2 regions of the Plantactinospora solaniradicis genome follow, and region 2 is predicted to be linked to the other one. Evidence: riboswitches for the same ligand, from Rfam matches in the RefSeq annotation. Region 2 holds a riboswitch; the other holds the start of a gene.
What was found. A riboswitch is a leader RNA that binds a small molecule or an ion and turns the genes downstream of it on or off. The one in region 2 is predicted to bind cobalamin.
Positions count from the first base shown of each region.

Region 1 (4,482 bases), on a different contig from region 2:
AAGGGGCCCTTCTACAACAGAAAGCGATAACAAGGGGCCCTTCCTTACACCCAGGCCGACGGTGGCCTGCTGGATGCGGGTGGCGGGGCGGGAGCGCAGGTAGTAGGTGGTCTTCAGGCCGGACTTCCAGGCGTACAGGTACATCGAGCTGAGCCGTCCGATGTCCGGCGCCGCTATGAAGAGGTTGAGCGACTGCGACTGGTCCACGTATGGAGCCCGAGCGGCGGCCAGGTCGATCAACGCCCGTTGCGGCAGCTCCCAGGCCGTACGGAACAGCTCGCGCAGTTCCGCCGGAAGCTCCTCGATGCCCTGCACCGAGCCGTCGGCCCGCTTGATCGCGGTCCGGATCTGTTCGGTCCACAATCCACGTGCCTTCAACTCCGCTACCAGGGCGGCGTTGATCTGGAGGAACTCGCCGCTGAGCGTTTCCCGCTTGAACAGGTTGGACACCTGCGGCTCGATGCACTCGTAGCAGCCGGCGATCGAGGCGATGGTGGCGGTGGGGGCGATCGCCACCAGCAGGGAGTTGCGTAGGCCGTGCGCCGCGATCCGCTGCCGCAGCGCGGCCCAACGCTCCGACTGGGTGCCGGAAACGCCCCACAGGTCTGGCTGGAGCTGACCGGCCGCCGCCCGGGTCGACGGGTACGCCGGATGCGCACCGAACCGCTCGGCCAGGTCGGCCGAGGTCTCCAGGGCGGTCAGGTAGATCTCCTCGGCGATCCTGGTCGACAGTTCCACCGCCGGTGCCGAGTCGAAGGGCATCCGGAGTGCGAAGAAGACGTCCTGGAGCCCCATCACGCCGAGCCCGACCGGGCGCCAGCGCGGATTGCTCGCCGCTGCCTCCGTACTCGGGTAGTAGTTGATGTCGATCACCCGGTCGAGGAACGTCACGGCGGTCCGGACGGTGTCGCGCAGCCGCGCCCAGTCGATGCCGTCGTCGGCCCCGTCGGCACCGGTGGCGGTCAGCAGGTGGGCGGCCAGGTTGATCGAGCCGAGATTGCACACGGCGGTCTCGGTGTCGCTGGACACCTCGATGATCTCCGTGCAGAGGTTGGACAGGTGCACGACGTTGCCCGGCTCGGCGGTCTGGTTGCACAGCCGGTTGGACGTGTCCTTGAAGGTCATCCAGCCGTTTCCGGTCTGGGCCAGCGTGCGCATCATCCGGCCGTACAGGTCCCGGGCCTTGACCTGGCGCACGTACCGGCCCTGTTCCTCGGCCGCCCGGTACGCCGCGTCGAACGCCTCGCCCCACAGGTCGGGCAGTTCCGGCACCTCGTCCGGATCGAACAGTGACCACGTCCCGTCCGCCTCGACCCGTCGCATGAACTCGTCCGGGATCCAGTTGGCCAGGTTCAGATTGTGGGTACGCCGGGCATCCTCGCCCGTGTTGTCCCGCAGTTGCAGGAACTCCTCGATGTCGGGATGCCACGGCTCCAGGTAGGCGCAGGCCGCGCCCTTGCGCCGGCCGCCCTGGTTGACCGCCGCCACCGACGAGTCCAGAGTGCGCAGGAACGGCACGATCCCGTTGGACTGACCGTTGGTGCCCCGGATCAGCGCGCCGCGCGAGCGCACCCGGGACCAGGCGATGCCGATCCCTCCGGCGAACTTCGACAGGTGCGCCACCTGGGCGTACCGCTCGTAGATCGAGGTGAGTTCGTCGCGCGGCGAGTCGACCAGGTAACAGGACGACATCTGAGTGTGCCGGGTGCCGGAGTTGAACAGCGTCGGCGAACTGGGCAGGTACGCGAGCGACGCCATCAGCCGGTAGAGGCCGATCGCCTCGCCCGCCGTACGGGACAGGCCACAGGCCACCCGCAGCAGCCAGTACTGCGGCGTCTCCACCACGAGCCGGTCGGTCGGATGCCGCAACAGGTACCGGTCGTAGACCGTACGGAGTCCGAAGTACTCGAACCGCCGGTCGGCGTCCGGATCGACGGCGTCGTCGAGCTTGCGGGCGTTGAGCCGGACGAACTCCGCCGTCTCGTCACCGATCAGCCCGTGCTGGTGACCGAGCCCGATCGCCTGGCTGAACGAGGCGATGCCCTGACCCCGGACCTCCTTGTCGATGTACCCGGCCAGCAGCCGGGCGGCCAACCGGGAGTACTGCGGCTCCTCACCGATCATCCCGGCGGCGGTCTGGATGGACAGCCGATCCAGTTCGGCGGTGCTGGCACCGTCGTACAGGCCGCTGATGGTCCGGGTCGCGACCCGCAGCGGGTCGACGTCGGTCAGGTCGTCCGCCCAGCGTTCCACCGCCCGGACGATCTTGTTGACGTCGACCGGCTCGGTGTCGCCGTTACGTTTACGCACCCGCATCTGGGGACGCCGGGGCGCGGTGCTGGTGTCGTCCCCCGCTCCGGAATCGACCGGCAGGACCTCGGTGACCGTCACAACTCTCTCCTCGCGAGCTCGGTCCGGTTCGGTCCGGGGGCACGCGGAGGACGCCGACGGGCACGCGGCGGCGTACGTCGGTGGCGTCGGCCGTCCCGCGCGGCCTCGAACCGCCGCGCACGGGTCCGTACGCGGCGCGCTGGCAGGTCTTCGGACTCGCGGGCAGGCACGGACGAGCCCGTGTTCTCCTACTGGCCGTCGCTTCCCGGGCGGCCCGGCTTCTGGCCGGACGAACCCAGTGCGTGATGACGGCGGTCGTTCCCACTCACCGCTGCGGGGCAGTCCCGGACTTGCACCGGGTTCCCTCTTGCCTCGACCGCCAACGGATGACGGCGGCCGAACCAGCTGCGGTCAACACCATATATAGGGACGCTCGGAAAGTCACACCCAAGATGTCGTGTCGGCGTGTCGACAACGTCACGGCAGGGGCGATCGGACGACCCCGGAGGGTCGACCGGTCCCGACGCCCGGAACGGGGCGACCGGACCGTCCCGTCGGGACGGGTCGGTCACCCGTACGTCGCCGTCGTCGGTCACATCGCGCGGGCTTGTCCCGTCTGCCCTGGGTGGAACCACGAAGAGTCGCCGACGTCGTCGACCGGGCCGTCGGGTCGGACCGGGCCGACCGGGCGGGCAGGAGACGGGGAGAAGCGATGAACATCCTGATCACGGGAGCGACCGGGCGCCTCGGCCGGGTGCTGACCCCCGAACTGGTGCGCGCCGGGCATGCCGTCCGGGCGACGAGTCGCACCGCACCGGCGGGCGGTCCCGGAATCGACCCGGGCCGGATCGACCCGGGCCGGATCGACTGGGCGCGGGTTGACCTGGCGAGCGGCGAGGGTCTCGGCACGGCGGTCGGCGACATCGACACCGTCGTCCATCTGGCGTCTGCGCCGTACCAGCGGGGCTACACCCGGCGGGTGGACGTGGACGGCACCCGCCGGCTGGTCGAGGCCGCCGGCCGGGCCGGGGTACGGCACCTGGTGTACCTGTCGATCGTCGGCGCCGACCGCGTGCCGTGGCCGTACTTCAAGGCCAAGGTCGAGGCCGAGGCGATCGTGGCGGCCGGGCCGGTGCCCTGGACGGTGCTCCGGGTCACCCAGTTCCACGACCTGCTGGACGAGGCGATGACCAAGCTGGCCCGGTTGCCCGTCCTGCCGGTCGATCCGGAGATCGTCGGGCAACCGGTGGACGTACGCGACGTCGCCGCGCACCTCGTGCGGCGGGTGACGGCCGCCCCCGGCGGCGCGATCGAGGAGTTCGCCGGGCCGGTGGTGGTCGGTTTCGCCGAAGGACTCCGGGACTGGCTCACCGTCCGGCAGGTCCGCCGACCGGTGCTCCGGCTACCCGTGCCGGGCCGGCTGGGTCGGGCCTTTCGCACCGGGGCGCTCACGAGCGCGACCGGAAACCGGGGACGGATCACCTGGCACGACTACCTCGCCGACGGGGGCGGCCGGGTGGATTAGCGCGGCACTCCGGACCCGCCGGTACCCGATTCCGAGCACGGTGGCGACGCCGATCGTCAACGCGTACCACCAGAGGTCACCGTGTCGGGTCGTCAGCTCGCCGAATCGGTTGGCAAGAAATCCGATGAAAACAGGAACAGACAGCCCGGAAACGGACATTACGGCCCATAAGTCCGGGACGAGCGCCGCGTATCCGGCCACGACGACGGCCATCACGACCAACCGGCCCGCGACCTCGCCCGCCGGGAACAGCGCCGCGGCCGCAACCGCGGCGACCACGATCAGCACGCTGCCGATCGCGACGCTGATCCCGGTCGGCGCACGGTCGGCGACCTGTCCGGAAAGACCATCGGAATCGGCAGCCATCACACACACCTCACCCCCGCAGAACGAATGTGTCCGCTCGATGTCAACCACGGCGGCGCCGTCGGCCAACCCTGGTTGACGCGTTCACTACGGCGGCGGCCGGATTCTTCACACCCCGACGGCGCCGGGGTCGAAGCCGAGGTCGCGACGGGTCCGTTTCCGGAGCTGGCGACCCCGGGACAGGGTGCCGGAGCCCGGACGAGCGGGCGGCGTATGGGCCGCGTGCGGGAAAGCGTCGCAGCCGTATCGGGCCCGTCAAC
Region 1 is NZ_JBHSPR010000007.1:328,615-333,096, forward strand. Features, by position in the region: gene ACFP2T_RS07540 (ribonucleoside-diphosphate reductase subunit alpha) at 1-2,316, opposite strand, end outside; cobalamin riboswitch at 2,516-2,752, opposite strand; gene ACFP2T_RS07545 (SDR family oxidoreductase) at 3,044-3,856, shown strand.
Region 1: another riboswitch for cobalamin. It lies ahead of ACFP2T_RS07540 (ribonucleoside-diphosphate reductase subunit alpha); the one in region 2 lies ahead of ACFP2T_RS32035 (CbtB domain-containing protein).

Region 2 (4,482 bases):
GTACTGGTCCTGGTCGCGACCGGTGTCTTCGTCGTACTGCGGCTCCGTGGCCTGGCCGCCCGGCGCCGGGGACGCTCCGGATAGCGGGTGCTACCCGGGAGCGGGAGAGTTCAACTCGTCGTAGCGGCGGGCGCGGTCAGATGGAGTTGCCAGCGCGACCCGCGCCCGGTCAGGCGTACGACCGCCAGGGGCGCCACGTCCAGTTGCCAGAAGACCGTCGGCGGCAGCCGCAGTGCCCGGACCAGCACGGCGCGGATCACCACCGGATGGGTTACCGCGCCGATCCGCCCGCCCCGGTCGGCCTGCCCGTCGAGCCAGCCGCCGACCCGGTGCAGGAGCGCGCTGACCGACTCGCCGCCGTGCGGTGCCGCGTCCGGCTCGGTCAGCCAGCTCCGTACCGCGTCAGGCTCCCAGTCGGCAACCTCGTCGAGAGGCTGCCCGGTCCAGCGCCCGTAGTCGCAGTCGGCCAGCGCCGGTTCCAGGGTGGGTTGCAGACCCAGCGCGTACGCGGTCTGCAATCCCGCCACCGCCGGGGTGCTCAGGCAGACGTCGATCCGCCCGAGCAGCCCTCTGCCGTCCGGGCTGGCCGGCGCGAGTGCGAGAGCGGCCCGGCTGCCCCCCTCGTCCAGGGGTTCGGCGCCGCCGCCGAAGACCGCGCGCCGGATCGCGGCGGTGTGGGCGTGCGCGACCAATAGGAGGCTGGTCGCGGTCACACTCACGGTCGGGCGGGGGCGTCGACGCCGTCCCTCGCCTCGTCGGTGTCCGTCGCTCCGCCGCCGGCCGACCGCTCGGTGGCCGGACGCCGATCCCGGCCGCTCCAATCCAACAGCGCCGCGAACAGCAGCCCGATGCCGGTCCAGAGCACCACCTGGGTGCCGAGGGAGGCCAGCCGGAAGTTCCACAGCAGGGTGGCCGGGAAGTCGTCCGGCACCTCGTGGAACGACGGCAGCACGATGTAGGCGACCGCCGTGACGAGCAGGAACCCGCCGACCGCCGCCGCCGCGCGCTGCCAGTCCGGCGCGCCCGGCCGCAGCGCCCGGTAGCCGAGGGCGCCGGCCCAGACGGCCACCAGACCGAGCACCACCAGCAGCAGATAGCTGCCGGTCCGCTGGTTGATGGTGTCGGGGTTGCCGACCGCCGGTGGATTCGCCGGATACTTCAGGAACGGTACGACCACCGCGCCGAGCAGCGCGCCGCCGGCCATCAGCAGCGCCGCCCGGCCGTCGTCCCGGGTACGCAGCCGGCGGCGCAGCAGGACGTACGCCGTGGCCAGCAGACCGCCCATGGCGACGCCGAACAGTCCGGTGGCCAGGAACAGGCCGGCACGTTGGCCGTCCCGGCTGACCAGTTCGTCCTCGTGGTGGTCCTCGCCCGTGGTGGGCTCGGCGTGGGTCGCCTGTTCCTCGATGGCGATCGCCGCGTCGATCCGCGGTTCACCGGCGAAGTAGGCGAAGGTCCCGGCGATCAGACCGGCGACCAGGCCTGCGAGCAGGCCACGCAGTAGTACGGACAGGAAGCTCGGCACCGGGTACGCGGCGGTCAGTGGCAGGGAACGCCGAGGAGGTGCCGGCCGTCGTGCATCAGCTCGTGCAGGTACATGCCGCTCTGGGAGACGGCGCCCTGGTCGAACGCGACCAGGTAGGTCAGCAGCGAGAGAACGGCGACGACGGCGAGTGCCAGCCAGAGCAGGCGGGCGGAGATCGCGGGGTGGGCCAGGGTACGGGCCGGAGTAGAGCTAGAGCTGGACATGCGCGGTAGAACCTCCTTGGGGATGACGCGTCCCCTTCGACAGGCTGCGACGACCGAGCGTCCTGGCTCGCGGGCCCGAGTTACGTCGGGACCGCTCACAGTGGCGCGACCGCTCCGGATTCTCACCGGCTTCCCTCGCGACGCCGCAGATGGCGAGTTGACGGTATCGGCGCCGTACCCTGCGGTCAACCGGACGGCGTCCCGACCGAATGCTGCCCGGGGGTTCCCGCCGCGCGGTCCGAGGGCGTGGCGGAGAGCATGGTGTCGGAGGTCACCGGCGGGTGGGCGCGCTTGTCGCCCCTCCACGCGGCCGCTACCGTCGCGCCGTGACGACCCGTGTGCTGCTGCTCGGGGGCACGGCCGAGGCGAGAGAACTTGCCGCCGCCCTGGTCGGCCGCCCCGACACCGTCGTGGTCTCCTCACTGGCCGGTCGGGTCGCCAATCCCCGGCTGCCGGTCGGCGAAGTCCGGATCGGCGGGTTCGGTGGCGTGGACGGCCTCACCCGATGGCTGGTCGAACACCGGGTCGACGCGCTGATCGACGCGACCCACCCGTACGCGGAACGGATCAGGTCCTCGGCGGTCCGGGCGGCGGAGGCGACCGGGGCGCCACACCTGCGGTTGGAGCGTCCCGGCTGGACGAGCGGGCCCGGGGACCGGTGGCACCGGGTGCCGCACCTCGCCGCAGCGGCGGATCTGGTGCCCCGGCTGGGTGGTCGGGCCTTCGTCACCACCGGCCGGCAGGGACTGGACGCCTTCCTTCCGCTGCGGGACACCTGGCTGCTCGTCCGCGTCGTCGACGAACCGCAGACGCCGCTGCCCGGCAACGTCTCGGTGATCCGGGACCGTGGCCCGTACCAGGTGGCGGCGGAGACGGCGCTCATGACGGCGAACCGGATCGACGTACTGGTCACCAAGGACAGCGGCGGCTCGTACACCAGGGCGAAGCTCACCGCCGCCCGTGACCTCGGCCTGCCCGTGGTGATGGTCGACCGGCCGTCGGCGGTGGCCGTACCGGCGAAGGTGTCGGAGATCGGCGCGGCGCTGGCCTGGCTGGAGACCGCACTGCCCAGCGGTGGCACCACCGCCCACCGGTGAGGATCAGCCCGGGTACGTCCTGGGCGTCCAGACCACGGTCGAGCCGTCCGCGCGCCGGTCCAGTCGGGTGGTCGACGAGCCGACGATCAACAGGCAGCGCATGTCCACCTCTTCCGGGTCTAGTTTGGACAGTTCCACGACGGTCACCCGCTCCCCCGGCCGGCCGACGTCCCGGGCGATGACCACGGGAGTCTCCGCCGACCGGTGCCGCAGCAGGACGTCCCGGGCCGCCGCCACCTGCCACCGGCGGCTCGCGGACGCGGGGTTGTAGAGCGCCAGGACCAGGTCTGCGGCGGCGGCACCGGCCAGCCGCTGTTCGATCACCGCCCACGGCTTGAGCCGGTCGGAGAGCGAGAGCACCGCGAAGTCGTGGCCGAGCGGTGCGCCGATCCGACTCGCCGCCGCCTGCGCCGCGGTCAGGCCCGGCAGGACCCGTACCGGGACCGAGCCGAACCGCTCGTCGGTGGTGGCCACCTCCAGCACCGCCGTGGCCATGGCGAAGACTCCGGGGTCCCCGGAGGAGACCACTGCCACCCGCGCGCCGGCCAGGGCGAGTTCCAGCGCGTGCCGGGCCCGATCGATCTCGACCTGGTTCCCCGAGGTGTGCCGGTGCTGGCCGGGACGGTGCGGCACCCGGTCGACGTACGGGGCGTAGCCCACGAGATGTTCCGCCTCGCGGAGCGCCTGCGCGGTTTCCGGGGTGAGCCACTTCGTCCCGGCGGGACCGAGCCCGACGACGGTCACCTCGCCCGCCGGTCGCTCGGCATCGACACCCGCCGACCCGTCGGTGCCGGCCGCCGCGTCCACACCGGCCGAACCGGCGATGCCAGCCGATCCCGAGACACCCGCCGCCACGGCCGCGCCCGTCGGACTGGTCAGCACCGCCAGGGAGAAGTACGGCACCCCGTCCGGATCCACCTCGGCCAGCGGCAGCTCCCGCCCGGTCCCGGTGGTGGCCCGCTCGACGTACCAGGCGTCGTCGAGCCGTCCGGCGTCGGTGAACGCCGCGCGTACCTGGGGAAAGGTGCGTCCCAGCTTGAGCACGGCGGCGGCGTCGGTGTCGGCCAGCCGGCGGGTCAGTTCGTCGGCGGGCAGGGTTCCGGGCAGCACGGTGAGCACCTCGTCCCGCTCGACCAGTGGCCGGCCCAGGACGGCGGTGGCGGCGCTGATCGAGGTGACCCCCGGCACCACCTCGGCGGGAAACCGGTGTGCCAGTCGTTCGTGCAGGTACATGTACGAGCCGTAGAACATCGGGTCTCCGGCGCAGAGCACCACCACGTCCCGCCCGGCCGACAGGTGTCCGGCGAGCCGTTCCGCGCTGGCGTCGTAGAACTCGGTGATGGCCCCCTCGTAGCCGCCCGGATGGTCGGTGGTCTCGGTGGTGACCGGGTACACCAGCGGCTCCAGCACCTGGCCGTCCGTCAGGTACGGCGCGGCGATGGAACGGGCGATGCTGCGGCCGTGCCGGGCCGAGTAGTAGGCGACGACGTCGGCGGCGGCGATCACCCGGGCCGCCTTGACGGTCAGCAGTTCGGGGTCGCCCGGTCCGACGCCGACCCCCCGGAGCGTGCCCGGTTCCGCGTGGCTGTTCATTCGACCTCGTTCGCGATGGCGTTGACCGCGGCGGCGGTCATCG
Region 2 is NZ_JBHSPR010000037.1:115,497-119,978, forward strand. Features, by position in the region: gene ACFP2T_RS32020 (hypothetical protein) at 1-84, shown strand, start outside; gene ACFP2T_RS32025 (histidine phosphatase family protein) at 111-713, opposite strand; gene ACFP2T_RS32030 (CbtA family protein) at 716-1,525, opposite strand; gene ACFP2T_RS32035 (CbtB domain-containing protein) at 1,540-1,749, opposite strand; cobalamin riboswitch at 1,784-1,935, opposite strand; gene ACFP2T_RS32040 (cobalt-precorrin-6A reductase) at 2,076-2,846, shown strand; gene ACFP2T_RS32045 (precorrin-2 C(20)-methyltransferase) at 2,850-4,439, opposite strand; gene ACFP2T_RS32050 (precorrin-8X methylmutase) at 4,436-4,482, opposite strand, start outside.